DNA from 4 places in the Shewanella psychrotolerans genome. Region 4 is predicted to be linked to each of the others. Evidence: predicted binding sites of a transcription regulator. Region 4 holds the regulator's gene; each other region holds the start of a gene.
The links. The regulator sigma-54, encoded in region 4, starts transcription at its own class of promoters, with help from an activator protein. The targets are predictions, from matches to a motif close to GTTGGCACGNNNNTNGNNT.
Positions count from the first base shown of each region.

Region 1 (8,134 bases), 870 kb from region 4:
TTGTGTCGCTTCGGCAATCGTCACGGTCAATCCACCATGGGTAACAGCAGCCGGCAGCAAACGCACATCCTTGCCTACGACAATCGTGCCTGTGCGAGAATTAACTATGACTTTGGCGGATTCTGACGCGGGTTCTACTTCTATGTTTTCCAAGGTTGCTAAAAATGATACTCGCTGAGACACATCGCGTGGCGCACTCACTTGCACTGATGCGGCATCTAAGGGGCGAGCCATACCCGGACCGAGCAACTCATTGATGGCATCGGCTAAACGCTTCGCGGTAGAAAAATCGGCACGGCGTAAGTTAAAGGTAAGATGATCCCCGGTTGAAAACGGGGTTGCGACTGTACGCTCAACAATAGCGCCATTGGGGATACGCCCAACCGTTGGTGTATTTTGAATGACTTTAGAGCCATCTAGTCCATCGGCACTAAAACCGCTGACAACCATACTGCCCTGCGCAATAGCATATACGTTACCATCAACCCCTTTTAAAAAGGTTTGCAACAAGGTACCACCACGAAGACTCTTAGCCTCACCTAAGCTTGACACAGTGACATCTAAAGTTTGCCCTGGCTTAATAAACGCAGGCATATCGGTATGAACGGCAACCACCGCGACATTTTTGACTTTAGGCCTAAAATTGTCAGGCAAATTAATGCCAAAGTTTTTCAACATGGTTTTAAAGGTCTGCTCGGTATAGCGCGTCTTTTCGCCAGTGCCGGGTAAGCCAACAACTAAACCATAACCAATGAGTTGGTTACTCCTAACCCCTTGGACATTGGCTATATCTTTAATGCGTTGTGCAAAACTGGCCGAAGAGATGACCATTAATGCACAAGCGAATATGATTTTTAATTTCATGACATCACTCCTAGAAAGGCCACCAGTCACTCATGAAAAATTGACTCAACCAACCTACTTTTTGGGCATTGGCGAATGTGCCTGTGCCGCTATATTGAATACGCGCATTTGCTACGCGCTGAGAGTCGATCGTGTTATCTGGGCGAATATCTTGAGAGCGAACAATTCCGGTCACGCGAACGAACTCATCACCATTATTAATCGTTATCCACTTCTCACCGCGGATCACCAAGTTGCCATTGTTTAGTACTTGCATCACATTCGCGGAGATACTGCCCGATAAACTATTGCTTTGATCGGCGTCGGACTCTCGCTTGGTGTTCATACTATCTTTGTAACGTAAATCGATTGGCGAGCCACTGATGGTCACATTACCTCCCCCCGCATAAATCGGGTCGAGAGTCATATCTGAGCCTTTCTTTATCTCGTTGGTCGCACTCTTTTTAGCTTGAGTTGACTCCTCGAGTATGACGGTAATAATGTCACCGACTTTTAACGCCTTAATATCCGAGTACAGACTCGATGCCTGACTATCTTGATACATTGAACCTGTTGCAGCGATTTTAGTTGGCGGCGCCTCAGGATAAACAGGCGCAAAATAAGGATCGTCAGCGATCGGCTTATTGTTAGTTGAGTTACATCCAACCAAGGTAATGGCTGCTGCGAAAATGAGATACTTAGTCATGTTAAGCCTCTACAAATTTTGGTTCACGTAAGACAACATCTGATCGACCGCAGAGATGACTTTAGAATTCATTTCATAAATACGCTGGCTTTCAATAAGGTTAACTAACTCTTCAGTCACGTTAACATTTGATGTTTCAAGCGCCCCTTGACGAATAGCGCCCATACCATCGAGTGAAGCCGTCCCCTGAATGGGGGTGCCACTAGCACCAGTCTCGGTATAAAGATTTTGCCCCATAGGATCGAGTCCGCTCGGGTTAATGAAATCAGACATAGTCAATTGACCGACAACTTGGTTTTCTGCAGTACCAGGGGTTTTAACCGACACTTCACCTTCTGCCGAAACGGTAATACTGATGGCATTGTCAGGAATCGTGATCGAAGGTTGTAATACATAGCCTGAGCCTGGCGTGACGATTTGCCCAGTATCATCTAAAGTAAACTGACCATTTCGCGTATAAGCTGCTGTGCCATCAGGCATCTGTACTTCAAAAAAGCCAGGGCCTTCAATCATTAAATCCAATGAATTATCAGTGGTTAGCATATTGCCCTGAGTAAACACCTTTTGCGTGGCAACAACCTTGGTACCTGCACCAATATTTAAACCATTTGGCAGCTTGGTATTAGATGCACTAATCCCACCCGCCTGATTAACGGTTTGATAAAGTAAATCTTCGAATACTGCTCGGCTTTTCTTATAACCAACCGTGCTCGCATTAGCCACATTGTTAGAAATCACCGAGATATCTGTCTGCTGGGCATCTAAGCCAGTCTTACTAATCCATAACGCAGGATGCATAATCTATCTCCTAACTAATGCGCATTAATGTCGAAGAGGCTTGATCCATCTCTTCGGCGGTTTTCATCATTTTGACTTGCATTTCAAATTGACGCTGTAAATCGATTAACGACACCATCTCATCGACAGCATTGACATTGCTTCCTTCGACGGCACCACTCTCAACAAATACAAAGGGATCGGCAGGCGCGACTTCGCCAGACATTTGACGGAATAAACCATCCTCTCCTCGCATCAGATTTTGATTACCAGGATTAACCAACTTGATACGCCCTACTTCTTCGATGACTTCCGCTGTAGCACCCAACGGCCTCACCGAAATTACGCCATCTTGAGCAATTTCAATTTTTTCTATTGGCAGAGGCAATACGATAGGACCTGCATCCCCCATAATAGGGTTGCCACGGTCGTTACGAAGTAATCCCGTTGTATCAAAACTTAAACTTCCGGAACGGGTATAAGCTTCGCCACCATCGGCTCCCTGCACGGCAATCCAACCATTCCCTTTAACGGCGATATCCAGATCGCGACCTGTGGTCTTAATCGGGCCATTAGAGAAGTCTGCGGAAGGGTTTTCTGTCATCGAAAAGACCCTTGTCGGCAACCCTTCACCAAAGGCCTGCATTGAGCGTGCTTGCTCTAAATCGGACTTAAAGCCGTCAGTATTGGCATTGGCAAGATTGTTCGCTCGTACTGCCAGCGAATTCATATTCTGCTTAGCACCACTCATGGCGACATAGAGTAATTTATCCACTTGCTGCTCCGTCAATGTTTTAACTAAAACTGTCTAATAACAGTACAAAGCAAACATCATGCCAAGAGAAGATTCATAAGGAGTGTATGGAATCAACAAGATAGAAAGAAGAGAGTGAATACGAGAGGTTGAAATAACAAAAAACGGAAGAGTGTTGCCGCATCGGCAACACTCTTTAATGAAAAAAGCCTATCGGATCTGCAACACCGTTTGCTGAAGCGTGTTATTCACCTCTAACGTCCGAGAATTCGCCTGGAAGTTACGCTGTGCGGAAATAAGATCCACCAGCTCAGTGGTTAAATCGACATTCGATTGTTCTAGTGCCGAAGAACGGATACTACCAAAAGTACCACTATTAGCTTCACCAGCAAGCGCAGCGCCAGAGTCTAAACTCGCCTTCCATGACGTATTACCCACTTGAGTTAACCCTTGCTCGTTGGCAAAACGTGCCAAAGCAACTCTGGCCAAGGCTACAGTCGCTCCATTACTGTAACTAGCATTGATCTGTCCATCAGCGCCAACCTCGACATTTGTCAGGCGACCAACCGTAGTCCCATCTTGGGTTAACTCCGTCACTTCAAAAGCAGATGCATATTGAGTTGGGTTTTCAAAATCTATGGTCAAGGTTTGTGATCCATCAGTGCCTGGCCCTAGAACATCAGCCCCACCATTACCCAATGGCTCTGTAACGATCGTTGCTGGATCAGTCGACGTATGAGAGCCTAACTCATCAAACTTAATTACCGCTCCCTTCCAACCACCGGCTGTAACTGCGGGAACATTGGGCGTATCAGCTATACCGTCTCCCGTGGTATCTTTATCGTAAACCCCAGCCGCACCAGCCAGGTCTACCGGCTTACCGTCAACAGCATAGAAGGCAACCCAATTGCTTTCGCCATTATAAGCAGCATCCTGTGGACGAACGAAGTAGGTAGTCATCACATGCGGCTCTCCCAGAGAATCATACATGGTAATAGCAGTAGAGTTATTATAAGTATCTCGATCACTTGGATCGAACAGCGCTGGATCATGAGTTGAATCTCCAGCATTGAGGTTCATCTGTATACCGATGTTTTCGGTCTTCTTCGGGCTACCAGCGGTGTCAGGGATTCTAACAGGTTTAGTCTCGGTTAAGCTCACAGAAGTTGAGTTCCCATCTTTGTCCACCTCAAATGTCTGCAAAAAATTCCCTTGGGAATCTACAAGGTAGCTGTTTGCATCGACTTTAAACGCACCAGCTCTTGTATAGGTTAAATCTTGAGACCCCACACTTGACGAGGTAACAAAAAAGCCACTACCGTTAATGGCCATATCCAGTGCATTGTTAGTAAATTGCAGACTCCCCTGATGGAACTGCTGAGCAACTTGGCTAGTAGTGGCACCACCACCGACAGCCGTTTTGCCATTAGCAAAAATTGAGTTTGCATACACATCTGCAAATTCTGCTCTCGACTCTTTAAAGCCGATACTATTGACATTAGCAATGTTATTTGCGGTGGTATTCAAATCTTTCTGCGCTGCAGCGATACCACTCAATGCAATGTTAAATGACATAATTCACCTCATTAAATATCAATTGTTCGTCTTGGACCTTATGCCCTAACTCTTTGCTTCATCTATGTTTCAGAAACGGCAAGTACATCACCTAACTTAATACCGCCAATGCCTCTAAGGTTCAAAATTGCCCCCGTGCTGGCAGTGCCTAACGATACGCTAGTGACATGCGCATATGTTGAAACTGCTAATTCTTGGCTCTCACCATCGACTAACCCGCTCGCTTTGATCGAGTAATTACCACTAGTTACAGGTTCACCGTTTTTATCTAAGCCATCCCAAGCGACGTCAATATTACCGCCAGCGCTACCATCAATCGTAAAGGTTTTAACCAGCTGCCCTTCCTCATCTTCGATACGAACGGTAATTTTTTCAATTGCTTCAGGCGTACTGACAATCCCTTTCAAGGCTGGATCTTCAGCAGATATATGCCCAGTATCTGACGGGATCAACACCTTTTGCCCTACCAATCCAGAAGCCTGCAGCGCTTGACTTGATGTCATCACCGTATTGAGATTAACAATCTCTTCATTCAACTTGGTAATACCATCAACCGTTGAAAACGACGCCATTTGTGCGATCATCTGATCATTGTCAACAGGCTTAAACGGGTCTTGCATCGACAACTGTTGACTGAGCAAAGAGAAAAAGTCTTCTTGGGTTAATTCCTGACTTTTTGCTTCTGGAATATTGGATTCTTGAGGTAAACGAATACTGTCAAGAAACGGATTTCCAGTGGTTTCCGTTTGCGACGAAGTTTGAGTACTCGTTGACTGCGGCGCAATCGACTGACCACTTTGAGCTTGAGAGCTGAGTGGCGATTGACTGCTTAAAGGGTTAATGAGGCTCACTGCTTACCTCCTAGGAATTGCCAATACGCAATGTTTGCTGCAGCATAGATTTGGCCGCGTCAGCAACTTGTACGTTCATTTGATACGAACGTGATGCCGAGATCATATTTGCCATCTCCTCCATCACATTTACATTCGGTTTATAGATAAAACCATCTGCATCCGCTAACGGATGATCGGGAGAGTATTCTTTCTGCAATGGTTTATCACTTTCGACAATTCCAGCCACTTTTACGCCTTGAGAGGTTTGTTGCTGATGAGAGGCTTTGGCCATCTCAGCTTCGAATACAGGATGACGTGCACGATAAGTCTGATCGATACTGCTCGAAACAGAGTCAGCGTTTGCAATATTACTTGCGGTTGTATTTAGCCGAATTGACTGAGCCGACATGCCAGAGCCTGCTACATCAAAGATATTAAATAAGCTCATAATTAATTTCCTTTAAGTGCCTTTTTTAGGCCAGAAAACTTACTGTCTAAAAAGCCAAGTGACATCTGATATTCCAGCGCATTTTGCATAAACTCTGACTGCTCTTGCTGTATATCAACCGTATTGCCGTCACCTGTATCGGGTTGATTAGGCACTCTGTAACTAATGTGTTGTTGACTAAGTGCAGCTAAATCAAAGTGCTTTTCATTACTGCGACTCATAGCCAGCCCACTTTGAGTGGTTCGTGCCGCCTGCAATGCCTTATCAAAATCAAGATCTTTAGCTTTGTAATGAGGAGTATCGGCATTGGCAATATTGGAGGAGATCACTTGAGCACGCGCCGAGCGTATTCCCAAAGTATACTGATGCACCCCTAATGCCTTATCAAAACTAATCGCCATAAAATTGCCTCCTCATACAGATGCAATTATCAAAGCAATAGTCATGCCAAATATAATATAGAAAGAGGTTGTTAACTTTGTAATGAATAGAGCATAAAAAATGCCAGCCTAGGCTGACATTATTACTGTAATTTCAAACGTCAAAATCGCTACGTACGCTTTTGATAATAGATACCAGGATTACAACGAACCATATCGAACTCTTCCGTTAATCCAGCGATAGACTCAGATGCTCCTAAAAAGAGGATACCTTTAGGGTTTAATGCGGCAGCAAATTGCCGCAATATTTTAGCCTTTGCCTCTGGGGCAAAATAGATCAGTACATTACGACAGAAGATTATGTCGAATTTACCGAGCAAGGTATAACTGTCCAATAGATTATGTGCTCTAAAATTGACTAAACGTTTAACGTTCGCCTTTAGCGTCATAGAACCGGTACCAGAAGACTCAAAAAACTGACGTTTACGCTCATCCGATAACCCTCTACCGAGCGCCAAATTATCATATTCCGCATTTTTACAACGCTCCAACATGGACGGAGATAAATCTGTCGCCAAAATGGATGCACTACCAGGCAAGGCACCAGGTTTACGTTGTTGATATTCTAATATGGTCATCGCAAGCGAGTAAGGTTCTTGACCTGAGGAACAAGCTGCAGACCAAATTTTTAACGGGCGCCCTAAACGTGCGTATTCAGGCAACAAACTATTAGACAGCAATTCAAAAGGATAACGATCACGGAACCATAACGTTTCGTTAGTCGTCATCGCATCAATAACCTCTGCTCGTAACTGACGCTCAGCAGGCTTCATCGAATGCTTAACCACTTCTGACAACGAAGGTAGATTATGTTTCCCCATCAAGGGCGCTAAGCGACTGCGCACTAAATATTGCTTATTCTCGCCCAACACGATACCGCTGTGTTGTTCCAGAAATAATCGAAATTGGTTGTACTCAGCTTCAGCAAGTGATTTATTCGGCACCTTGATATCCCAATATCAAAAAAAAAACAGGCTACAACATACACTATAGCAAGCTTTAAACAGCTCAGCTGTTATACATGAGCCTTCTCGTTGAAACAAGTATAAACTTATTAAATTTAAGCGGTTGCATTACTTACGTTCAAATAGAAATAAATCAAAATTATAAACTCAAATGCTTATTCACCGCGGCAGCCAATTCATCAGGATTAAACTTCGCAATAAAATCGTTAGCCCCAACTTTCTCGACCATAGCTTGGTTAAACACGCCACTTAATGAGGTATGCAAAACCACTTTGATATCTTTTAACTTAGGATTATTGCGAATCTCGGCAGTCAAAGTATAGCCATCCATCTCTGGCATCTCGATATCAGAGATAATCAGAGGGATCTCTGTCGCAACATTGTCCATCTCTGCAGCAACACTGACCAACTTATCCAATGCCTCTCGACCATCTTTGGCTGTATCAATCTGCAAACTGAGTGACTCTAATGCTCTGACAATCTGCTTTCTTGCTACCGCTGAATCATCAATCACCATAATATGGAAATGACGTTCTCTATCTATAGTGAGCTTTTCGTCGACTTCTTCACTGATCTGAGTTTTAACGGGTGATATTTCATCAAGGATCTTCTCTACATCCAAAATCTCAACCAGCTCACCCTCGATTTCTGTGACAGCCGTAAGATAAGAGTACCGTCCAGCTCCCTGTGGCGGAGGCAAAATAGCTTCCCAGTTCATATTGATAATGCGCTCAACAGACTTAACCAGAAAGCCCTGCACACTGCGGTTATACTCAGAGATAATGATAAAACA
Region 1 covers NZ_CP080419.1:2,946,683-2,954,816, forward strand. Annotated here, with positions in the region: gene K0I62_RS13055 (flagellar basal body P-ring protein FlgI) at 1-864, opposite strand, end outside; gene flgH (flagellar basal body L-ring protein FlgH) at 875-1,549, opposite strand; gene flgG (flagellar basal-body rod protein FlgG) at 1,559-2,347, opposite strand; gene flgF (flagellar basal-body rod protein FlgF) at 2,358-3,101, opposite strand; gene flgE (flagellar hook protein FlgE) at 3,291-4,655, opposite strand; gene flgD (flagellar hook assembly protein FlgD) at 4,718-5,506, opposite strand; gene flgC (flagellar basal body rod protein FlgC) at 5,517-5,936, opposite strand; gene flgB (flagellar basal body rod protein FlgB) at 5,939-6,337, opposite strand; gene K0I62_RS13095 (CheR family methyltransferase) at 6,487-7,326, opposite strand; gene K0I62_RS13100 (chemotaxis protein CheV) at 7,481-8,134, opposite strand, start outside.
Region 1: flgB (flagellar basal body rod protein FlgB) is a predicted target of sigma-54. The motif match lies at 6,370-6,388, and genes of this name have one in related genera.

Region 2 (8,134 bases), 1.0 Mb from region 4:
TATCATGATCGTAACGCTGTAGTATTTGAATGGCTGCCGCAGTATCTTCGCCTTTTAACGTCGCGACTTCTTGCAGTAAAGAGGCCATCGCATCTTTGGCTGTTGTCAGGTTTTTATCGTTGGCAGCATAAACATAACCACGGACATGGTAGCGCAACATGGTCATCTGCTGACTTATACTGAAGGCTTCGTGTAGTAGCGCAGTATTTTGGGTTTCCTGTGCTTTCTCAGTCATCCGCTCGACTAAGCTGGCATAGGTGGAGACCAATTTTACCCCAACTTGTGCTCCGCTAACATTGAGGCTTAACTTCTTGCTAAATGCCAGCTCAAATTGGTGGATTGCTTTGTTGTAATCTTCAATAGCGACCAGTGAGTCTTGTAAGTGTTGACGCTCATTGGCCTCATTGGCCTCATTGGCCTCGTCGAGATGCTGCTGGATGAGACGTTTAGATTTTTCGATCAGGCCGTGTAGAGTATCTAATAGAGCGGGATCACCCTTGGTCATGTATTCCTGACGAGTTGCCTTAGCGTTGAGCAGTATTTTGTCTAGCTGGGTTATCGACTCTAACTTTTTAGTGCTTGATTCTATCGAGATGAGACCTTGATATCCCATCGCTGCGACAATTAAGATCAGCAATAATAGCGTTCCAAAGCCTAATTTCAGCTTATTGACCACAGATATATTGCTAAGCAGGCGACGTAAGCCTTCCATCATTCGGACCTCATTTCTGATTGTTTAATCAGTTAACTAATGTTGCGGGGGATGGTAACGAATTTTGAAGTGTTGTTTTTTGATGTAGTTAACTAAATTACAAGATACTTAATACGTATTATATTTTGTTGTTATTCATTGTTATTTATTGTTATTTATTGTTGTTTATTGTTATTTATTGTTATTTATTGTTGCTTGTTGTTTGGGTTGTTTGGGCATGAAAGTTGGTGCGATGTAAGTTGCTATGGCGGGTTTATGAGTTAGCCGTGCTGTTTGCTGCACTGTTTTAGTCAGTATCTGAGCGAACATCGTTTTGTTTCAATTTGTTAACAATACTTGCTTTCATTTTGAGCACTTTTCGTTGTACTCTGGGAAGCAATCAATTAAGTGTGGCGAAGATCACCTAAAATAACGATAAAAATGACGAGGTTTGAATGGAAGGAATTACTGAATTTGTCAGTATGATCAACGGATTTGTATGGGGTACCCCCATGCTCATGATGATCTTAGGTGTGGGACTCTTTCTTTCTTTTGGCTTGCGGTTAATGCCGATTCTTAAACTGGGGACAGGCTTTAAGCTGCTCTGGTCGGGACGCATTCCCGATAAAGATAAACAGATGAAAGGGGAGATCAGCCCTTTTAATGCCTTAATGACTTCACTCTCGGCCACTATTGGTACGGGTAATATCGCTGGGGTGGCAACCGCTATCTTCATCGGTGGCCCAGGTGCCCTGTTTTGGATGTGGTGTACCGCCTTGGTGGGTATGGCGACTAAATTTTCTGAGGCCGTGCTGGCGGTGAAATACCGTGAAGTTGACGATAATGGTAATCATATCGGTGGCCCCATGTACTACATCAAGAATGGTCTTGGTAGTAAGTGGGCCTGGTTGGGAACGGCCTTCGCGCTGTTTGGTTCATTCGCAGGTTTCGGTATCGGCAATACGGTACAGGCCAACTCGGTAGCCGATGCCCTAAGAAGTAATTTTGATGTGCCAACTTGGGTCACAGGTGTGGTACTTATGGTGCTGGTGGGCGCCGTTTTGATGGGGGGAATCAAGCGTATCGCCGATGTGGCAGGAAAATTGGTGCCGCTGATGACAGTATTCTATATCGCCGCAGGGCTGTCGGTGATTGTGGTTAATGCCGCTGGTATTCCCGATGCGATAGCGCTCATTGTTCATAGTGCCTTTAATCCTGTGGCTGCTCAGGGCGGCTTTGCTGGTGCAGCTGTTTGGGCGGCGGTGCGCTTTGGTGTGGCTCGCGGCGTATTCTCTAACGAGGCGGGTCTGGGGAGTGCGCCCATTGCCCATGCGGCGGCGCAGACCAATAACCCGGTCGCTCAGGGGTTAGTGGCCATGCTAGGGACCTTCATCGATACCCTGGTGGTGTGTACCATTACCGGCCTGGCGATAGTGGTCTCCGGTGCTTGGACTTCTGGTGAGAATGGCGCTGCACTGACCTCCTATGCTTTCTCGCATGCTTTACCTATGGGTAATTATATTGTGGCTATCGCCCTCTCTATTTTTGCCTTTACCACTATCTTGGGCTGGAGCGTCTATAGCGAGAAGTGTGTACAGTATCTGTTTGGTGTGCGAGCGGTGAAGCCGTTTAGAGCAATCTGGGTTTTAGTCGTCCCGTTAGGGGCTGTCAGTTCACTCGACTTTATCTGGCTGCTTGCCGATACCTTGAATGCCATGATGGCGATCCCTAACTTGATCGCTTTGGCACTGCTTAGCCCAGTAGTCTTCGGGTTAACCCGTGAGTACTTTATCAAGAAGCGTCAGCAAGAGGCCGAGGCTAAGAGTTAATCGCTAAGAGTTAAACTTGATACATGACAAAAAGCGCCCTTGGGCGCTTTTTTGTGTTGCGAACTCTGTCGCTAGTGAAAATGCTAGTCGAAGTGCTTGGTGAAGCATAACGAGGTGATTAGGATGCCGACCAAGGGGAAACCGATCAACCAGAGGGCATTAAATGGCATGTCGCTCTGGGCACCACCGCGCAGCAAATAGATTGAGCTGCATGAAGCTTGGCGCCATGCCATCGCTGGTGAGAGGTTGCGGTGAAGTTCAGTAGAAGTCGCCTCCCATGGCTCGTTTTAGTGCTGCTTCTTCGAGTCGCTCTTCCAAGCGGCGTTTAACTTCGCGTCTGTGTTGTAATTCGCAGGCGGCTTTAGGGTTCTTAGGTGCTGTGATCGCTTCGATTTCAGCATCATTCGGAATAACATCGAGTAACTGAGCCATAGTGAAATCCTCATCAAATAAAGTGCTTGAGCATTCATTTGGTGCTACTTAGCACTGATTCGCTGTAACATAAAGTCAACTGGTATTAGCTTTTGGTCTCTTAAGGTGCCATCTGAATTCAGAGCACATTAGCGAGCGCTAATGAGAAAGGTAGCAGGGGATTTTGTTTTTTTGTTTGATCGAGTTAACACAATTGTATTTGTCGGTATTTATGATAAAAAGGTGCTTTTTAGGCGGGAAGTGTAGTTTAAGTTTTTGTTTTTTTGTATTTGTTTTAGATGAAGGGTGAGTTGCCAGCTAATTTAGTGGCAACCCATGTAAATGTGGATCACAAATCGAAACTATAGCTATAGCTTACGAGTACTTTCGGATCGTCTTCATCAAGGTCGGTATCGCTGACCATGAATGAGAAGGTGCCAAATTCGCTTTCTTTATCTAGTGACACTGAATAGTCCGAATAGTCATCTGCGTCGAACCAAGCATTCACCACGTCGCCGCTTGAGTAACCATAATGGACATTTAGCGACAGGCTCTCTGATACCGGGAAGCTGATGCCTGCATTGATATATTGGAGATCTTTTTCATCATAGGGATCTGAGGCGACATCGCTATCGGCATTAACGACATGGGAATAGGAGAGACTCAACCATTTCCAGCTTATGCCCACGGAAATTTCGCCAAAGTCTATGCTCGAATCACTGTCGGGATAGGCGTAGTAGAGGTAGCCGATATCATAACCAAAGTCCTCGCCAACACTGCCAGCATAGCCACCGTAGAAATCGATCTCATAGGTGGTGTCGTCGCCAAAATCGACATTAGAGGCCCAAGTGCCTAGGTAAAAGCCGCTGTCATGTTCGTAATCAATACCGCCTTGAACTGCAGCTGAATCATTAGTTTGCGTTACGCCTCTCCATAAATAGTTAGAAGTCACACCTGCATTGCCAGTGACACTAGCGCTGGCTGGTAAGGCAATCATCATTGTTCCCGCAAGGATGCTAAGGGTTCGAAGTGCTCGTTTCATACTCATTCCTTTTTATTAGTCTATAGGAGCGGCCTAGCGCTATGGTTGTAAGTATTGTTAGGCTGCAAATAAGCTAAAGCGAAGAGTGTGCCAATTGTTTAAGCGTTTTAATTCAATAGTTTAAAAAGATTCGCACTGAATTGGTAATGGACGTTGATTAATAATGAGGCAATATTGCACATTTTTGGTGCATAAAAAACCTCCAATAAGGAGGTTTTTTAATAGGTTAAAGCAGTTTTTAGTTAACGCTGTCTTTTAGCGTTTTACCAGCTTTAAACTTAGGTACAGTCGCTGCAGGGATCTGGATCTCTTTACCTGTTTGTGGATTGCGACCTGTACGAGCTGCACGGTTTGTCGTTTCAAAAGAACCAAAACCGACAATAGAGATTTTCTCGCCGTTCTTCATCGCTTCCGCTACAGTTTCTTCGAATGATTTTAATGCACGTGCAGCTTCTGCTTTAGTGAGTTCAGCGCTTTCTGCTATTTTTGCAACAAGTTCAGTTTTATTCATTTGGATAGTCTCTTCTTTCCGTAGATTTAGTAATATCAATTACATTAGGTACTTGCAATTGCTGAACTTAACATGCCACAAGCACCTCTATAAGGAAAGCGGTTTTATGCCGATAAATGAGGTTTGAGCCAAATTTTGCAAAAATGTTAATCGTCGAGCAATGAGTACAGCAATTGTTTGACCAATTGCGGCTCAAAAGGCTTGTCACATAGAGCATTAACGCCTGCTTGGGAAACATTGCTCAAATGAGCATCATTGGCTTCTGATGACACCATTAAGATTGGAATGTGCGATTGTTGGCTATGATGGCGAATAAATTGAGTTAGTGCTAATCCATCAGCATTTGGCATATTGTAATCGGTGATCACTAAGTCATACATATTGTTCTTCATTAATTCTATCGCTTCAGCACCATCGGTGGCTTCAGTGATCAGTTTTAATCCTAAATTAGTAATAGTACGTCTGATGATGTTGCGTGCCATCTTGCTATCATCAACCACTAATACTCGGATGTTATGAACATCAAAATGTTCTAAGTCCAGTTCATCATTACTGAGTAGATCAATTGTTGCATTCAGGGCTTTACCTAGATGTTCTGATGAGAAAGGTTTAGGTAAAATTGCAACAACACCAGATTGGCGATAGATCTCCAGTTGTTCTCGGCGACACTCACTAGAGACCAACATGAATTGAATGTCACAGAAGGCTTCTGTTTCTTTTATCGTTTTTAGCAGTTCTAGGGCTGTACCATCTTCGAAATGCATTGCGCTGGCAATCAAATCAGGATGATGGCGGGTCATAAGTACTAAAGCTTCACTTAGATTACTTGCCGTCTGGATGTTACTTATTCCTTCTTGGCTTAAGCGATTGGAAATAATTTTACGTTGCGTATCTGATGGCTCGACCAGAAGAATAGATAGTTCACTCGGAGATAGGCTGCCCATAGTCACGGCTCTCGGCTTATTAGTTTGGATGGTAAAACTAGCTTAATATTAACACGTTAGCAATAAATAAGGCGTTGATCTTGAGGTGTCAGTCTTGTGGTGGATTTAAGTATTGTTTGGTTGATGGCGAGAATGCGACCCACCACTGAAACGATAACAAAATCAATACTACCGCAGCAATGGCGGGAATTGGAATATTCTGGCCATTAAATACGACTTTAACGTCCTCAGGTGTAATTTGATAAGCGATGACCGCTGTTGCTGCAAGTGCGGTGAACCCAAGAGTCTGAATCCCAATATAAATTTTAAGCACCAGACTTGCCCAAGCGGTTCTCATCAATAAGCCTATTAATACTGGGATCACACCCGCAGTAAATAGATCTAAGCTTTGAATTTCGAAGGTCCGCCACAGGGCAAGGACAGTGCCTACTATATATAAACAGATTAGTATGATTAGCGCTACGCTGGGTCGATTCATGGATAATGTCGGTAACAAATTTGCTAGCGAGTGTAGAAAAAACAGTACTATTAGTCCAATTTTTTACTGTGTTAGGCAATGCCTAGCTGCTGATAAGTGCTTCTTAGGTTAATATGATGACGATTTTTTATGGTCGAGAGTAATATGACAGAAAAAGAATTTTGGCTATTGGTAACCCGAGAGACGGCCGATCAAGATCAATACAGCCTAGCTGATAATTTAAAGCAAGGCTTGAATGAACTTAGTAATGAAGAGTTGGCGGCTTTTGATAAGTATTTTTCCCAGCAGATGCGCAAAGCATACCTTTGGTCGTTATGGGGCGCAGCCTATGTTGTGACTGGTTGTGATAGCGAATATGAATTTGCCGAGTTTCGTTGTTTTTTAATCTCATTAGGACAAGAGTGGTTTGAGAAGGTGTTGGTCGATCCCGATGCGTTAGGGTTATTGCCTCAATGGCCAGAGAAAGATGGCTATGCCTATCCCTTTGTCGATGAATATGATCTGATCGCGGGTCAACTATTTGAAGAGAGAACGGGAGATGAGCTGCCATTTGTGCCATCGGGTCAAGCAAGCCCACAAGGGAAAAAGTTTTCTCATAAAAAGAAACAGCTTAAAGCTAGCTATCCTCTGTTGAGCCAGCGTTTTCCATATTAGCCTTACTAAGGCTCGATGTTAAAAAGCGGACACTTGGTCCGCTTTTTATTAATGGGTTTCTATTCGTAGCAGACTTGAAAGTCGTTATCATACTGCCTGTCGTACTCGTCACAGGCCGTTTCCATAAAATGTTCTTCAGCTTGTTCCACCAGCGCATCAAGATTGGCTTGAATATCATTGATGATTTGCATTTCACTCGCTTGTTGATGCTGTTCGAGTATTGCAAAATGTTGTTTAACAGCAGTTTCTTCTGAAGGCGTTAGTTCGTTGGACTGTACCTCAGCTGAGATCGCGAAACCAAGGAATATTGCTGCAATGAGCGCCGTCTTGCCGGAAAAAATCACTCGGGTTGTGTTAAGGAAGTTGCTCATAATACTTGCTCCAATTACATTCAATTAGACCGACTATCAGGAACCGTTTGCTTCAATTTGATCTGGTGGGGTTGTCAAATTGAGGGTGTCATCCTCAGGGTCACTCATTCGATATCTATTATTTACACTAATATTTAAACTATGCTGGTGCATTAAATCTTAGTGCGCCCAGCCGAGTTAACTTGATACCTATGTTAATGATTGGATGCTGAATCTAGGCTGAATGAAAAATAATCAGTAGGGCGGTGATATTTGCTATCGCGATTAATGAGTTATGTTTAGTTATTTTGCATCGTTTCACATTGATAACCTTGGCGACTGGAGTCAAATCGACAACGAAGGCCACATTCCCAAACAACATTGCCAAATTCGCTAGCTTGTTGCTCTGCGAATAACTTGCAGCTTGGATAATCATCAAAATCGTCGGTTTTTTTATAACGACCAGAATCGTAGCCATGAGCGTAGACGAAAGCGGACCAGGTCTCTGGTTCCTGAGTTTTCTGATCTTGGTTTATTGATATTATCGCCGCGGAGACGATTAACAAGAGTACAATGAAAAATAGGAATGGCTGATATTGTTTCATAATGGATCTGATCTGTGAAAGTGCTATTAGTTTACCTTAAGTCAATTTCAAATCGATACAAAATGAAGCAAGTTTGAGGTATGACGCAATAGCCTTGTTGACTTCTGGTTTCACGGGATTGAATACTAACACCGTGGTTATTGTTTTTGCATTAAGCTCATATTCAGGTTAGCTTTTGTACAGTAATGTGGTTTATATACGTACGGCCGAGCACAACATTTTCAGCCTAAAGGAGGCTAATATGAAATTTAAAACTCTACTGATAGTGGGGGCATTAGTTTCCCTTAATGTTAACGCAGAGGAAGCCAAAGAAGATCCTGTTACCGAGGATGGAGTGGTCAAAATTACTTGGCAAGGTGCAGATAAATTTCGTGATGTTAAGGCGACCAGCGATATTCAATCACGCTATGAGTTACGTACCTTCGAAACTCTCACTAAGAATTTGAACAAAACCGCAACTAAGAGCTTTCAATCTAATCAAAAACTGGAAATGGTGGTGACTAATGTCGATTTGGCGGGAGATGTTAGGCCTACCTTTGGCGCGACCTCCAATGATATTCGAGTCGTTAAGGATATCTATCCACCGAGCCTAACTTTCAGTTACAAGGTGCTTGAAGAT
Region 2 covers NZ_CP080419.1:493,735-501,868, forward strand. Annotated here, with positions in the region: gene K0I62_RS02245 (methyl-accepting chemotaxis protein) at 1-715, opposite strand, end outside; gene K0I62_RS02250 (alanine/glycine:cation symporter family protein) at 1,147-2,520, shown strand; gene K0I62_RS02255 (hypothetical protein) at 2,779-2,952, opposite strand; gene K0I62_RS02260 (TorF family putative porin) at 3,281-3,973, opposite strand; gene K0I62_RS02265 (HU family DNA-binding protein) at 4,212-4,484, opposite strand; gene K0I62_RS02270 (response regulator) at 4,631-5,428, opposite strand; gene K0I62_RS02275 (hypothetical protein) at 5,517-5,906, opposite strand; gene K0I62_RS02280 (DUF4240 domain-containing protein) at 6,051-6,560, shown strand; gene K0I62_RS02285 (hypothetical protein) at 6,620-6,931, opposite strand; gene K0I62_RS02290 (hypothetical protein) at 7,210-7,515, opposite strand; gene K0I62_RS02295 (DUF3016 domain-containing protein) at 7,757-8,134, shown strand, end outside.
Region 2: K0I62_RS02260 (TorF family putative porin) is a predicted target of sigma-54. The motif match lies at 4,050-4,068, and genes of this name have one in related genera.

Region 3 (8,134 bases), 590 kb from region 4:
CTCATGTTCCCTTTGTGGATATTGTTACCACCATGCTCGATGAGTCGATTCCACTAACAACCAATGAGTATGATGAGTGGGGTAATCCTAATCAAAAAGCCGCTTTTGACTATATGTTGAGTTATTCTCCTTATGATCAGGTAACCAGCCAAAGCTATCCTCATCTACTCGTTACCACAGGCCTTCATGATTCGCAGGTTCAATATTTCGAGCCAGCTAAATGGGTGGCTAAACTTAGAGAATACAAAACTGACGATCACTTATTGTTATTCCATATCGATATGGAGGCTGGCCATGGTGGCAAAAGTGGCCGCTATCGCCGCTACCAAGATACCGCAGAAGAGTACGCCTTTTTTCTTGGCCTAATAAACCAACAGCAAACGGGTAGTCGTTAATGCCAATAACAGAAAAGCCTTGGTTCTTGTATATCATTGAATGCTGCCAAGGTCAGCTCTACACCGGCATAACCACTGATATAGAGCGTCGTTTCAAAGAGCACCAACTTAGCGGCCCAAAAGCTGCTAAATTTCTGCGTGGCAAAGCTCCACTACGATTAGTTTATAGGGAGTCTGTCGGAAACCACTCACAAGCATTGAAAAGAGAAGTTGCAGTGAAAAAGCTTAAGAAACAGCAAAAATTAGCTTTAATACAAAATGATGCAAATAGTCACACTCTCAAAAGGGTCGACTAAACCTCAGTTTTATTAGGGACGAACAGCTAAATAATACGAGACATAACGCTAAAAAACTGTAAAAAGCCTGTTTATCTAAAGTTGTTGACTTTACTTCCCTGCAACAAGCATCTATTGTGGGCTACCCCGCTTATTTGAGAACAATATGAGCATATTTTTACAAGCTAAGGCAGAGGGATGCTCTAGGCAAAATAAACACCAAGGACGGGGATTTTTAGGTTTACTCTTTATATTTTCGATCGGTTATCTATTCACTTTAGAGTCTTCGATCAACCTATACCTTTTTAGGCAATTTAATGGTATTGCACCATATTTCCCCGACTGGTCGCTGACACTACTTACCGATTTGGGTAATGGCGTTACATTGGGGCTCATCACCCTTTGCTTCGTCATTAAACGCCCGGAGCTAATAATAAGGGTGTTAATTGCCAGCGTATTGTCACTAATAATTGTCCCCACCTTAAAACAGTATTTTGATGCTCCCCGACCAGCAGCACTGTTAGAAGTAATTAATATTGTTGGTGAAACTCGTTTAAATAACAGTTTCCCATCAGGCCATACCGCGACTGCCTTTCTGTTTGCTGGGACCCTATTTTTTGCCTATCAATGTAGAAATATCAAAACATTAGCCATTGGCTTCGCCGCTATTGTGGGGCTATCACGTATCATAGTCGGAGCACATTGGCCTCTGGATATTATAATGGGTGCATTTGTCGGATTATTTTGTGCGTACTTCGCCGCTTATTTCCCATATACCAAGTTATCTAAATTCCATAATGCCATCATGGTCAGTTTTCTTTGGCTAGTGCTACTCGTCTGTGAGTTAGAGAAGAGCTTTGATAAACAGCTCATCTGGCAAGTAATGGCGCTTAGATGGGGGCTTCTTGCCACTGCTGCAAGTCTCATTTGGTATCAATATGACATCAAAGATTTGGTAAGCCAAAGAGTTAAAAATAAATTCATGGCAGTCAATAAAACTTAATCGTAAATTCTGCGCCATGAGTCAAACCTAGACTCGTGGCAATCAGCCTTTATTCACGCTTTCTTCACATCAATCTAGATAAACTGGCGACTCATTTATAAAAGAGATGCTTTACGTCCCCTCAAACTAACCAAATTCACTAATACCCATTCTGCGACAATAAGGGCATTTGGAGCTTGTGTTTTTTTCGCCCCCCCCCTCTATTTTGTTCATCGGCAATCCAGAGACCCATTTAGCCATCTTCCCGAGCATAAATGGGGCGTCACCCTAAATAGCCGACTGACAGCAATGCTGCTAACCAATCGAGGCAATGAGCAGGCTTTAGGCATATTGATGCTTTGTTGCCTTATTAAGCGACCAGAACTCATTATCCGCCTATTTATCGCCTCTATATCGTCTCTAATTTTGGTGCCGTTGTTGAAGCGATGCCCACGTCTCGTAACTGTACTTGAGATACTTACTGGCATCGGTGACAAACGTCTAACACACCGTTTTCCATCGGGACCACTAGTGCATTCTTATTTGTTAGCACTCTATTCTTAACTTGCCAAGTCTCACAGCGCGCAAGGCTAATTCAACTCAAACGCCAAACGAATAAATCACCTTGTTCTTAGGGTGGGCATTGGCTAACACTATCAAATTTATAATTAATAAACCTGATAGTGATTAGCCGCTGCGCCGGGAAGAGTATTTAGTTAGCGACCCTATTAACCCAACTAGTCCATACGAACAGGGCCATTAATGTTATCAAAGCTTAGGTCTCCCGAGCCTGATTCAACAATGTGTAATCCTTTGCTGTTTTCAACGCGAATACCACCAGAACCATCATCGACAGTGACCTTACCGACAATGTTTTGGATAGTCATTGAGCCAGAGCCATCCTTTACGCTCACATCACCATTAACCTGATTAATCTCAATCGATCCCGAACCATCTTCTAGGTTAATGTTACCGTCAACATTAGCCAATACAATGCTGCCAGAGCCATCGTCGATAGTGAGCTTTTTGCCACCGTCGATATCTATCGCTCCAGAACCATCTTCAATCTGCATATCCGCCAGCACGCCGCGAATAGCTATGGCACCTGAGCCATCATTAATATCCAGCTGCATGTGGGCTGGCACCTTGACCACGAGATCGATGTAAGGAGAACGGCTGCTCGAAAAAGAGAGTCGGCTGAAGGCGTCGAAATTAGCAACCAGCTTAGCCTTGTTACCAGAGCGAACTAAGGTTAATTCTGGCTCGGCGCCATCATAACCATAAATGTCTGCATCCAAAGTAATACTCTCTACCGACGCATCTCCGATCACCTTCAGGGCGCCTGCCCCGGTGTGCGCCATCAGGGTATCTAATTCACTCGCTGCCAATGTCAGTTGCACCTGCTTGTGATAGTCGAAGTTATCCCTTCCCGCGCCATTCACATTCACAATACATCCTGTGAGTCCGAAAATCAGAGCCGTAATCATAGCCAGTGAGCGAGCCAACATAAAAACCTTCCTTAATATCTGCTAAAAATCCCAAACGCCGCAGCGCTTTGCTAGCTCATCTAAAGCAGATAACATGCCAAAAGTTATCTGGTTGTTTTTTATATGTTATTATCCACAGAGTGGCATTGCGCTAAGGATATATCACCATCTCAATCGTGGGATTAGTTACTATTTAGTGAAATACATCATCAACTTATAAGGCAAAGGCATGGACTATTTAACCCTCAACCGAACAGCCTGGAACCACAGAACCCTAGAGCATCTGGACTCAAGCTTCTACGATGTGGATGGCTTTCTCGTCGGCAGCAGCTCGCTGCAGGAGATAGAGCTAGCAGACCTAGAAGTGAAGGAAAAAAGCCTACTGCACCTGCAATGTCACTTCGGCTTGGATACCCTCTCCTTTGCGCGCATGGGTGCCAAGGTAACAGGGGTGGATCTCTCCGATACCGCCATCCATCACGCAAGACGACTGGCCGATGCCTGCCAGCTAACCGCAGACTTTACCTGTTGCGATCTTTACGAGGCCGCCGATCGACTGCAACAACAATTTGATATCGTCTATACCTCCTATGGCGCCCTCTGTTGGCTACCGGATCTCAGCCGCTGGGCCAAGCTGATTCATCAGTCGCTAAAGCCCGGTGGCCAATTTTATATGGTGGAGTTTCACCCGGTGCAGGCGCTGATGGAAGGCTACAGCTACTTTGCCCAGCAAGAGCCAGATGTGGAGGAGGAAGGCACCTATACGGAAAATGCCAGCGACAACAAACACACCATGGTGACCTGGCCACACTCTCTGGCCGATGTGATAAACGCTTTAGTTGGCGCAGGGCTGAGAATCGACGCTATACAGGAATATCCCTTCAGCCCCTATGACACCTTTGACAATCTGGTGACGGGTGAAAGTCTAGGGCTGACTAGCGACAGACCCAGATATTATCAATTGCATCAAGGCAAGCCCATTCCTCTGGTATTCAGCGTGTCGGCGACCAAGCCAACTATCTAAGCTAAAACATAAAAAAGCAGGCTAAGCCTGCTTTTTTGTTTAGTCTCTCAGCACGGGATAAACCCTGTACTGCTTGTCATAGTAAGGGCTACGCTCATAGAACCAACGCAGTCTCGCCTCGGCGTCCTTGGCGAATTCAGGATCTTTTAACGCGGCCTCAAACTCGGCCGCTAGGGCTGGATCTTCTTTCAGCATCTTAACCGCCAAAGGCTCTACCGCATAATGCTCGATATATTCGGTACGGGTAAAGATGGGATTAAAGAAACCCCACTGCAGCAGCGAATCCGGTGATTGCGGCTCCAACAAGAGAATGGCCAGGTCACCGAGTGGCTGCTGTGTGCTGATCTTTACAGTGCCAGCAGGCAGCTCAAGCTTCGTCTTATGACTCAATACGGGCGCAGAGACTCGCTGGCGTCCCTCGTAATCCTTAGCGGCAAACGTCGGCTCTCCAAATTGATATTGGGTCAGGGTCAACTCGGTAGGCTGCTCCAAACGCGTCATGCGTATGCCATGAATGTTCAGGCGCTCGATCACCTCTTGCCACTGAGGTGGAATATAGTAAGCCGAAGGGCGATTCACCTTAATCTCTGCCTGGGTATTACCGATAACGGGTAAATTCTCATATAGCTTGGGCTCGCCAGTCCAACGCACCACCGTCTCACCACTAATGGGACTCTGCTCCAGGCGATAGTCGATCCCCTTGAAGTCCCATCCTTTAGGCTGCTTCTCCGACTGCCAGGTCAGAGTGATACGATCGCTATAGCGGTAGCTATCCTGCTTGATGGCACTGCGCAGGGCCGTGCCCTGCTCAGCTAAGATATCCAGAGTCGATGCCAGCATCACATAGGTGCCGAGTACCCGCTGCTTAAAGGGCTTAAGGCTGTGATTTTCGATCAGTATGGTGGGCAGATGGCGTGCGTCACCATAACCGTTTGAGTAACGTGGGCTCGCATTCCACAAGGACATGCCCTGACTCATGTCGCGATTGTCGATGGCAAATACCAAGGGGCCGGGCACATGCCCTTGAGCTGTCAGCGCCTGTTCGACCAAAGGTCGATACTTATCATTGAGCCAGCGATAACTGGCGGGGCTAAGTCCCTGAGCCAGGTTGTAGCCAAAGGTGACGTCATATTGATAGTCGATACCGTCAGTAACATGCACATCAATATAGAGATCTGGTTGCCAGCGATTAATCGCCGCCAACATATGCTGCATCTCTAAGCTATCGGCCTTGGCATAGTCACGATTGAGGTTGAGGTTGTTGGCCGTGGTGCGCCAGCCCATCTCCACCGGGCCTCTTTGATTCACGCGATTAAATTGCCCGCTACGCTCATGGGCATCGACGCTGAAGATAGGTACAAACAGAAGATTCGCCCCATCTAGCAGGGCCTGCTTATCTCCCATAACCATGTCGCGCAGCAACATCATGCCCGCATCCTTGCCATCAATCTCACCCGAGTGAATACCTGCCTGCACCAGCAAGCTGGGCTTGCCGTTAGCCTGCAGCTCCTCAGGAGTATTAACGCCCTCTTGCGATGCCACAATCATCCAGATATCCCGCCCCTGAGGGCTCTTGCCCAGCGAAACCTTGTGCAGCTTGTCACTGGTGGCAATCAGCTTGTCGAGCCAAGCAAAGGTTTCATCATAACTCGGACTGCTCTTCAGCCCTTGTTGCTCAAATGGGGTAGCCCATGGATCATCGGCGGCCATCAACAGAGACTCACTTTCACCATGCCACACAATGCTTGGTGGCAGAATCGTATCATTGACGTAAGTATCGACAACTTGAGGAGTCGATGCTGGCACATCAGAGTTGGCCGCAGAGACACTAAAGCATATAAAAAAAACAGCGGAGATATAGGAAAATTTAGGGCGCATCTGTTATTACCTAATGGCTTATTATTAGGCAAACATCTTTAATGAAAATTCTTTTAAGTGCAACACCTTATACATAATAAAAAACCCAGCTTGCGCTGGGTTTTCGATTTCAGATCGCTGACCGATTAGTCTTTTATTGGTGAGTCCACTTTGGCTGCATCGCTACCGCCATTACGCTCTCGTTTACTAAAAATTCGTTCAACGATAACAAAGAAGATCGGAATAAAGAAGATCCCTAGGAATGTCGAGCTCATCATGCCGCCCAATACGCCTGTACCGATAGCATTCTGACTGCCAGAACCTACACCAGAACTAATCGCTAGCGGAACAACCCCGAGACCAAAAGCAAGTGAGGTCATCAAAATGGGGCGCAAACGCACACGAACCGCATGTAAGGTTGCTTCAACTAAACCAGCACCTTGATCGTAGAAGTCTTTGGCAAATTCAACAATCAAAATAGCGTTCTTAGTCGCTAGACCCACAGTCGTTAATAGACCCACTTGGAAGAATACATCGTTGGGTAAACCACGGCCATTCATCGCCAGAAGTGCACCAATAATTCCCAAAGGAACCACTAACACGACCGCAAATGGAACCGACCAACTCTCATAGAGCGCAGCAAGTACCAAGAACACGACCATAATAGACAATGCATATAACGCTGGCGCTTGGTTGCCCGATAAACGCTCTTCATATGATAGGCCATTCCATTCAACACCAAATCCAGGTGGTAACTTATCCACCATAGCTTCGATATCTGCCATAGCAGTACCAGTACTGTAACCAGGTGCTGTTCCGCCTTGGATATTCATAGCAGGAAGACCATTAAAACGCTCTAGGCGTGGAGAGCCAAACTCCCAGCTACCGGTTGCGAATGCCGAAAACGGAACCATCTCACCTTGAGCATTTCTCACGTACCACGAGTCAAGATCTTCAGGTTGCATACGATATTGTGCATCACCTTGAACGTATACTTTCTTAACACGACCACGATCAATGAAGTCATTCACATAACTACCACCCCAAGCAGTTCCGAGGACACTGTTTACCGAATCAATATCGACCCCCAATGCTCTAAGCTTGGCATGATCAACATGGATTTGGTACATGGGCGCATCTTCTTGGCCATTAGGGCGAACACCAACTAAATTAGGATTCTGTGCAGCCATACCTAACAGCATATTACGTGCTTCGAGTAGCTTTTCGTGACCTTGACCATTTCTATCTTGCAGATAAAAATCAAAACCATTGGCTGTCCCCAGCTCGATTACCGCTGGCGGTACAAACGCAAATACAAAGGCTTCTTTCATCTGAGAGAAGGCCCCCATGGCGCGTCTGGAAATAGACTGTATATCTTGACCTGGATTTTTTCGTTCAGACCAATCCTTTAATCCGACAAACGCAAGACCCATGTTTTGACCGCTACCAGCGAAACTAAAGCCTGAAACGCTGAAGACCGACTTAACATTGTCTCCCTCTTGATCGAGATAAAAGTCTGTGACTTTCTCCATCACTTTCTTCGTGCTTTCTTGGGTTGAGTTTGTTGGCAAAATCGCCTGAGTAAACAAAATACCTTGGTCTTCATCAGGCAAGAAAGCTGTCGGCATGCGCATGAAGATCCAGCCCACAGCAACGGTCAGGGCCAGATAGATCAACATGACGCGTCCAGCGCGCTTGATCATCGCCGCGACACTCGCCTCATAACGCGAAGTCATCTTATCGAAGCTACGGTTAAACCAACCAAAGAAACCGGTTTCGATTCCATGGTGCCCTTTAGCAATAGGTTTCAACATGGTGGCACACAGGGCCGGCGTCAGAATAATCGCTACCATCACGGAGAGCGCCATCGCCGATACGATAGTCACTGAGAACTGACGATAGATAACGCCGGTAGAACCCGACATAAACGCCATAGGCACAAATACCGCCGACAGTGTCAGACCGATACCAACAAGTGCTCCAGTGATCTGATCCATCGATTTACGTGTGGCTTCTAACGGGCTTAACCCCTCTTCTTGCATCACACGCTCAACGTTTTCGACCACCACAATGGCATCATCCACCAGCAAGCCAATAGCTAGCACCATCGCGAA
Region 3 covers NZ_CP080419.1:34,483-42,616, reverse strand. Annotated here, with positions in the region: gene K0I62_RS00180 (S9 family peptidase) at 1-395, shown strand, start outside; gene K0I62_RS00175 (GIY-YIG nuclease family protein) at 395-691, shown strand; gene K0I62_RS00170 (phosphatase PAP2 family protein) at 837-1,673, shown strand; gene K0I62_RS00165 (DUF4097 family beta strand repeat-containing protein) at 2,390-3,160, opposite strand; gene K0I62_RS00160 (class I SAM-dependent methyltransferase) at 3,369-4,163, shown strand; gene K0I62_RS00155 (M14 family metallopeptidase) at 4,203-6,041, opposite strand; gene K0I62_RS00150 (efflux RND transporter permease subunit) at 6,167-8,134, opposite strand, start outside.
Region 3: K0I62_RS00165 (DUF4097 family beta strand repeat-containing protein) is a predicted target of sigma-54. The motif match lies at 3,223-3,241, and genes of this name have one in related genera.

Region 4 (8,134 bases):
CTTATTCTTGCTTGCACGCTAAGCCTAGTTAGCTTAGGTAGCTCAGCCAAGGACAATGATCTACTGCAAGAGGTTAAAATCTCTGCCGCTAGCCAAGAAGCCGATATTAAGAATAATCAGATTATCTTCAATGGCCCTGTTGAAGTAACCCAAGGCTCAATAAAGATCCTAGCAGATGAGTTACGCGCATTTAGCAAAGAAAACAGCAGCGGAAAAATTCTCGTCGCGACAGGTGATCCAGCAACATATACTCAAGTGATGGAAAATGGACGGCCAGCTTCAGCCAGCGCCAAAGAGATCCGCTACGAGCTATCCAGCCGTACCCTGACACTGATAGGTAATGCCACCCTCGAACAAGAAGGCAGCCAAGTGACAGGTGACCAGATCCGTTACAATATTGAACAACAGCAACTGATTGCCGAAAGCACGGGTAACGACCGAGTGATCACTATCATTCAACCTGAAAATTACCAAGAAACCCCGAAAACTCCCGCTGAAGAGCAACCTAAGCAGCAGGAAAAGCAATGACAGATATGACATTAAAAGCGGTTAATTTAGCTAAAAGCTATAAAAGTCGCGCAGTTGTTCAAGATGTAAGCTTAACCGTAAGAACAGGACAGATCGTGGGGCTACTCGGCCCCAACGGAGCAGGAAAAACGACCACGTTTTATATGGTTGTGGGTCTAGTTCAGAGCGATAAAGGACGTATCTTTATCGATGAAGACGACCTCACCTTAGACCCTATGCATCTGCGAGCTCGCAAAGGGATTGGCTACCTGCCACAAGAAGCGAGTATCTTTAGAAAGCTTTCGGTACACGACAACATAATGGCCGTACTGCAAACACGAAGAGAACTCAGCAACGATCAACGTGAAGAGCAGTTAGAACACCTGCTAGAAGAGTTTCACATCACCCATATTCGTGATAGCCAAGGCATGGCACTATCGGGAGGCGAGCGTCGCCGAGTAGAAATTGCCAGAGCGTTAGCCGCTAACCCTAAGTTTATTTTGCTCGATGAGCCCTTCGCTGGCGTCGATCCTATATCAGTTATCGACATTAAGAAAATTATCGAGCAGCTGAAAAATCGCGGCCTAGGTGTATTAATCACCGACCATAATGTGCGCGAAACTCTCGATGTTTGTGAGAAAGCATACATTGTGAGTCATGGCAATTTGATTGCCGAGGGAACTCCTGCTGAAATCTTAGACAACCAGCAAGTACGAGCGGTGTACTTAGGTGAACAATTCAAGCTATAGTTAATCTTATAAGCGATCGGCATAGGAGATCCCTCCTATGCCGTACATAATTAATATTTGCCTTTAACCAATTAAGGCTACCAATAAAGCTTTCTCATTTTATAATTAGAAACAAGGGAATAGCAGTACAATGAAAGCGTCACTTCAGCTCAAAATGGGTCAGCATTTAACCATGACACCCCAGTTACAACAAGCGATTCGTTTGTTGCAATTGTCGTCATTGGAACTGCAACAAGAGATCCAGCAGGCATTAGAATCTAACCCTCTTTTAGAGTTAGATGAGGAGCAAGAGGGCGCCGATAGCGACGCTCGAGAAGAGCGCAATGATAATAATGAAACCTACGAAGTCGATTACGATAATAAGCTGCAAGTTGACTCCAGCGAGGACAATTCTGGCTTAGAAACATCCGACGCGCTCACCCAAGATTCCATGCCTGATGAACTCCCCGTTGATACCACGTGGGATGAGGTATACACAGCCTCATCTAACTCCAGTTCAGGCGCGATGCGCGACGATGATATGCCTTTTCAAGGGGAAACGACTGAAGGCTTGTATGAACACCTCGAGTGGCAAAAAAATCTCACTCCCTTTTCAGATAACGATTTAGCCATCGCTACAGCCATTATAGATGCCATCGACGAACGCGGTTACCTCACGCAAACCTGCGACGATATTCTTGAAGCCATGGGCGATCCAGAAATCGAACTCGATGAGATCGAAGCGGTACTCAAACGCGTCCAGCATTTCGATCCTATTGGCGTTGCCGCCCGAGATCTCAGTGAATGCTTAACCATTCAATTAGCGCAGTACAGTGATGATACACCGCATATAGCTAATGCAAGAATGCTCATTAGTGAACATTTAGATCTTATCGCGGGTAGAGATTTTCGCCTATTGATGCGTAAAACTAAGCTAAAAGAAGACGATTTACGTGATGCGATCTCACTGATCCAGACGCTCAATCCGCGTCCTGGACTGGCAATCACCGCCAGCCGCGACGAGTATGTTATCCCAGATGTCACCGTGACGAAGAAAAAAGGTCGCTGGGTCGTAGAGCTTAATCCCGATAGTATGCCTAAAATTAATGTAAATCAGCATTATGCCGCTATGGCTCGCAGCACTAAGAGCCAGGCGGATGGACAGTTTATTAGGGGCCACCTACAAGAAGCGAAATGGTTCTTGAAAAGTTTGGAGAGCCGCAACGAAACCCTGTTAAAAGTCACCAACTGTATTGTTGATTTTCAGCAAGGCTTCTTTGAGTTTGGCGAAGAAGCGATGAAGCCGATGGTGCTAAACGACATTGCAGAAGCCGTTGAAATGCATGAATCGACTATCTCTCGAGTAACAACGCAAAAATATATGCACACCCCGAGAGGCATTTTTGAACTAAAATACTTTTTCTCTAGCCATGTGGGAACCGACGATGGTGGTGAGTGCTCTTCTACTGCAATACGGGCATTTATTAAAAAGCTCGTCGCAGCGGAAAACCAAAAGAAACCACTAAGTGACAGCAAAATGGCTCAACTTTTGGCGGAGCAAGGCATAAAAGTTGCGAGACGTACAATTGCTAAATATCGAGAGGCATTATTAATACCGCCATCGAACCAACGTAAAAGTTTGTAATCAACAACTGGAAACCGGAGGAGTGAATTTATGCAAATAAACCTTACAGGGCACCACATTGAGATAACCCAATCTCTACGGAACTATGTTGAAGAGAAATTCACAAAGCTTGAACGACATTTCGATCAGATCAATAATGTCCACGTTATATTAAATGTCGAAAAATTGATGCAAAAAGTTGAAGCCAAGTTACATCTCCGTGGTGGAGAAGTCTTCGCGACATCGGAACACGCGGATATGTACGCCGCGATAGACTCCCTGATCGATAAATTAGATCGTCAGGTTATTAAACACAAAGAGAAGCAAACTAAACATTAACGATGGAACTTAGTACCATCCTGCGGCCGGAGTGCACAACCTGCGCCACTCCGGGCAGTAAGAAAAAGGTACTGGAACTTATCAGCGACTTAGCCGCTGTCCAGTACCCCACCCTTTCCTCTCAAGAGATATTTGAAAGTCTTCTGGCGAGAGAAAAAATGGGCAGCACAGGTATAGGCAATGGTATTGCGATTCCTCATGGGCGACTAACCAACATAGATCAACCCGTCGCCGTACTGATAAAGTGTGCTGAACCAATCGCATTTGATGCCATTGATAATCAGCCAGTCGATATCTTATTTGCGTTACTCGTGCCCGCAGATCAATGCGAGCAACACCTTAGTACATTAGCCGCTATGGCTGAGAAGTTAAATGATAAAGCCATCATGAAACAGCTAAGGAAAACCCAAGATGAAGCAGAGCTATATCAGGTGATCACTCAATGAAGTTAGTCATAGTATCCGGGCGCTCAGGATCGGGAAAATCAGTAGCACTAAGAGTGTTAGAGGATCTCGGGTACTACTGTGTCGACAATCTGCCATTACAGATGATAGAGTCGCTGTTAGCCCAGCTCAAAGGCAGTAACGATTTGGTCGCCATTAGCGTCGACGTTCGTAATATTCCAACCCAAGATCTTAAATTGGATCAGCAATTAGCTAATCTTCCTAAAGATATCGAACTATTGAGCTTTTTTCTTAACTCGTCAGATGAAGTACTGCTTAAGCGATATAGCGAAACCCGCAGGTTACATCCACTCTCGCGCGCTCAAGTCTCACTGAAAGAAGCAATTAAGCTTGAAGGCAAAATGCTCGAGCCAATCTCTAATGTGGTTGACCATTATATCGATACCTCAAACCTCAATATCTATGATTTAAGTGACAAAGTAAGAGAGATCTTACTCGGTACCATTGATAAAGAGCTAGTGATCAACTTTGAGTCATTTGGCTTTAAATATGGACTGCCTACTGAAGCCGATTTTATGTTTGATGTGCGTTTTTTGCCCAATCCTCACTGGGAACAAGAGCTAAGACCACTAACAGGCTTAGATGAGCCTGTGCAGCAGTTTTTAAGCCAGCAACCTTTAGTGAACAAGTTTATTTGGCAAATCGAAAATCTTATCGAAACTTGGTTACCTCACCTCGAACGTAACAATCGTAGCTACCTCACTATCGCTATTGGATGTACTGGAGGCCAGCATAGATCTGTCTATGTTACCGACCAACTTGCTAAATTATTTAATAAAGGTAAACACAAGGTTCAAGCGCGCCACAGAGAGTTAAAGAAACATGAAGCTTGAGCGTCAGTTAACCATCTGCAATAAACTCGGCCTACACGCAAGAGCAGCAACAAAACTGGCGGTATTAGCGGCACAGTTTGATGCTCAAGTCACCTTGATTCAAGGAGACAAGCAGGCCTCTGCCGCAAGCGTACTCGGCTTACTCATGCTGGAAACCGGTATGGGAAAAACCATCACTATTACCAGCGAAGGTAAGGATGCCCAAGCGGCGCTCGACGCCATCAGCGCACTTATTGACGCTAAATTCGAAGAAGCCGTATAATCTGCCCGCCGTTAGAATATCCTAACGGTTTTTTTCGCTATATGTAGCGCGATCCGTTCTATAATAATCATAAACTTACATACCCAAAAAGCTGATTTAGTCATTTTGATTTCTCGGGGGACCCATGCCGATCGAAGTATTAGATAGTGAAACCACAGATCAGCGTATGCATCGGCTTACTAAAGCCCTTAATAGCGGTATGTTTGTCCACGTGCGTAATATGCTCCATGACATGGCAGCGTCTGACATTGCCTTTATCTTGGAGTCCTCACCACCACGTACTCGTCAGGTGCTTTGGCAGTTGATCGACCAAGCCCATACAGGTGAAATTTTAGATGAACTCGGTGAAGAACTAAAAGATCACCTTATTACCCAGATGAGTCCTGAACGCGTTGCTAAAGCCGCCGAACGGATGGATACCGACGATTTAGCCTACATTCTGCGTAGCTTACCTGACAGTGTATTCAATCAAGTACTTCAGTCGATGAGGTCACAAGATAGGTCTCGAGTCGAACAGGCACTCTCTTATCCAGAAGATACTGCCGGAAGTCTAATGAATACCGACACGGTAACCCTTAGACCCGACGTTAATATCGATGTCATTCTCCGCTATCTGCGTATTCGCGGAGAGCTACCGGAAGCCACCGATACCCTATATGTGGTCGATAAACATGATAGCCTTCTTGGCGGTGTGAGAATTGCGGATTTACTGACCTGCGATCCCAACGCATCGGTACGAGACATCATGAATGACGATCTTGAAGGCATTCCCGTTGCTATGGATGACAGTGAGGTCGCTCAGCTATTCGAACGCCACGACTGGGTATCGGCTCCCGTCGTGGAAGAACAGACTAATCGATTGCTTGGTCGTATAACCATCGATGATGTGGTTGATGTTATCCGTGAAGATGCCGAACACTCAATGATGGGTATGGCTGGTATGGATGATGATACTGATACCTTTGGCCCCGTACTCAAGAGTACATTCAGGCGCTCATTGTGGCTTACCATCAACCTATTTGCCGCGCTGCTAGCCGCATCGGTAAGCAACATGTTTGAAGGGACGTTAGAGCAGTTTGCCACCATCGCAATTTTAATGACTATCGTACCGAGTATGGGCGGCGTCGCGGGCAATCAAACCTTAGCATTGGTCATTCGAGGGATAGCTCTTGGTCAAATAGGCCAAAGTAACTCACGCTGGCTAATCGGAAAAGAGCTTGCTATCGGCTTTCTTAACGGTCTACTTTGGTCGATACTGGTCTTTGCTGCGGTATGGTTATGGAAAGGGGATGTTGCGCTTGGCGGCCTTATCGGCGGAGCAATGCTGATTAATATGACAGTTGCGGGGCTTGCTGGCGCCTGCATACCATTATTGCTAAAAAGACTTAATATCGATCCTGCGTTAGCTGGCGGAATGGTACTGACAACGGTTACCGATGTTATTGGACTGTTTGCTTTTCTTGGTCTGGCGACATTATTTTTATTGCACTAAATCATTTGCGGGCAAGAGGGTTGAATTGAGCAAGTCATTGCCGATCTACAACCGCTTACCAACACCAAAGCTGTGACACTCAAATTAGCAATGGAAACCACTCCACTAATATCCATCAGCTAATCACACAGCCGAACTCATAAAACATTATGCAATAACCAAGAAATATCCCAGTCTCAGCAGTAAACGATTTCGTCACAATAAACGGCTTAGTAATAATACCAATCAGTATAAAGATATGATCACTTTCTTATACTGATTGGTATAACAAGCTATTTGGCCATAATGACGACGAACTGACTCTGCAATGACAGACTATCTTGGCGACCATAGTTAATGATTAGTTCACTTCTGCCATCATGATTAAGATCATCGCCGCTGAGCATCTCGCCATCACTGGGCAGACGAACCTTTAAGGTCTCACTATTACGGCTAAACAGATCGCCATCATTTTGCCCAAGATATAATCGAAGTGACTCTTCACCATCAGATAGCAAGAGATCTTGATAACCATCACCATCGAGATCAACCAGCTTCACGATCGGGCTGCCACTTTGACCTGAGGTGAGACTAAAACTCAGCTCAACATCCTTGCTTATATTGGCCTTTTTGGGAAACTTTCCATTAGCGTTCATCTTAAAGATGTACACATCCTGATCTATGCTGCCAGACACTAGCGCGCCAATAATTTGCGATAATCCGATATCAAAACCGGACACCAATACTTCGTCAATCTTGTCATCATCAATATCCACCAGCTCAAATCCGGTCAAGGTACCATCGGCTCGAATGACATTACTCGGTTGCTTGCCAAAGACGATCCCTTGAGCCTTTTGCTCCCCGAGATACAGCTCGTAATCATTGACCCGATCCAGTACACCAGAACTCTTGGTATAGCGAACCACCATATCAACCAAGCCGTCATTATTAATATCCTTAAGCAGCTCCACCTTACGATAAACCAAATCACTCTGATCGAATGCCTCACCATAAGCATCACGTTTGTTCCACCAATCGAGACCACTTATCGCGAGACTCACAGGCTGATATTTTGCAATGGTAGAAAAAGTCCCATCAGGGCGCTGGGCATACAGCTCAAGTTCCCCCTCGGCAACTTTGACAATATCGTTTCTACCGTCAAGATTAAGATCAGCAAAATAGAGGTTTGCTTCAATATATCGAGCACCATCTCTATACAGTAATACTTGGGGTTTTATCGGTAAAAACTGGCTGAGCAGTGAAGTGTCAGCTTGTTGGATCAGTAGCTCTGCTTGGTTCAAGCTGCTGATAATAAAGTCATCTAAGCCATCTTTGTTTAAGTCATGAACAAAACTTCCCCGAGAGATGAAATCTGGCCGAGATGTCATAATCAGTGGGCTTATCCTTGTCAATGCCTTGAACGCCAACTGCTCACCACTCACATCTAATTTGAGCAGTTGTTCGCTGGAAAGGAAATAGAGTGATTGTAATCCTTGAGGCTGCTCATCATCGGCTGGCGTAATATCGAAAGCAAATAGCTCCAGCGGTAACGAATGCTTAAATCGCTGGCGATATTGGGCTGTATCGGCATCAAAACCATAGATAGCCAACCATTTCTGTTGATTATCATCGACGCCCATAGTGACCAGTTCTTTAGTAGTATCACCAAATAGATTGACGGATAAAACAGGATGAGTGAGTCGGAATCCTGTTTCAATCGTCTGGGAAAATAGCGACAACTGGCTGTTAATTGATGCACCTATTGCCGATGAAGATAGGAGCAATAGCAGTGAACTGAGAATAGTTCCCAAGCCTATTTTGGCATTTCTCATATTGTAACAACATCCTTATTAACCTAAATCGTGATAGCTCTAATCTAACGACTTCAGCGCAAAAGGAAAGATAA
Region 4 covers NZ_CP080419.1:3,817,097-3,825,230, forward strand. Annotated here, with positions in the region: gene lptA (lipopolysaccharide transport periplasmic protein LptA) at 1-528, shown strand, start outside; gene lptB (LPS export ABC transporter ATP-binding protein) at 525-1,256, shown strand; gene K0I62_RS16820 (RNA polymerase factor sigma-54) at 1,387-2,880, shown strand; gene hpf (ribosome hibernation promoting factor) at 2,911-3,198, shown strand; gene ptsN (PTS IIA-like nitrogen regulatory protein PtsN) at 3,201-3,644, shown strand; gene rapZ (RNase adapter RapZ) at 3,641-4,495, shown strand; gene K0I62_RS16840 (HPr family phosphocarrier protein) at 4,485-4,757, shown strand; gene mgtE (magnesium transporter) at 4,882-6,249, shown strand; gene K0I62_RS16850 (FG-GAP repeat domain-containing protein) at 6,522-8,060, opposite strand.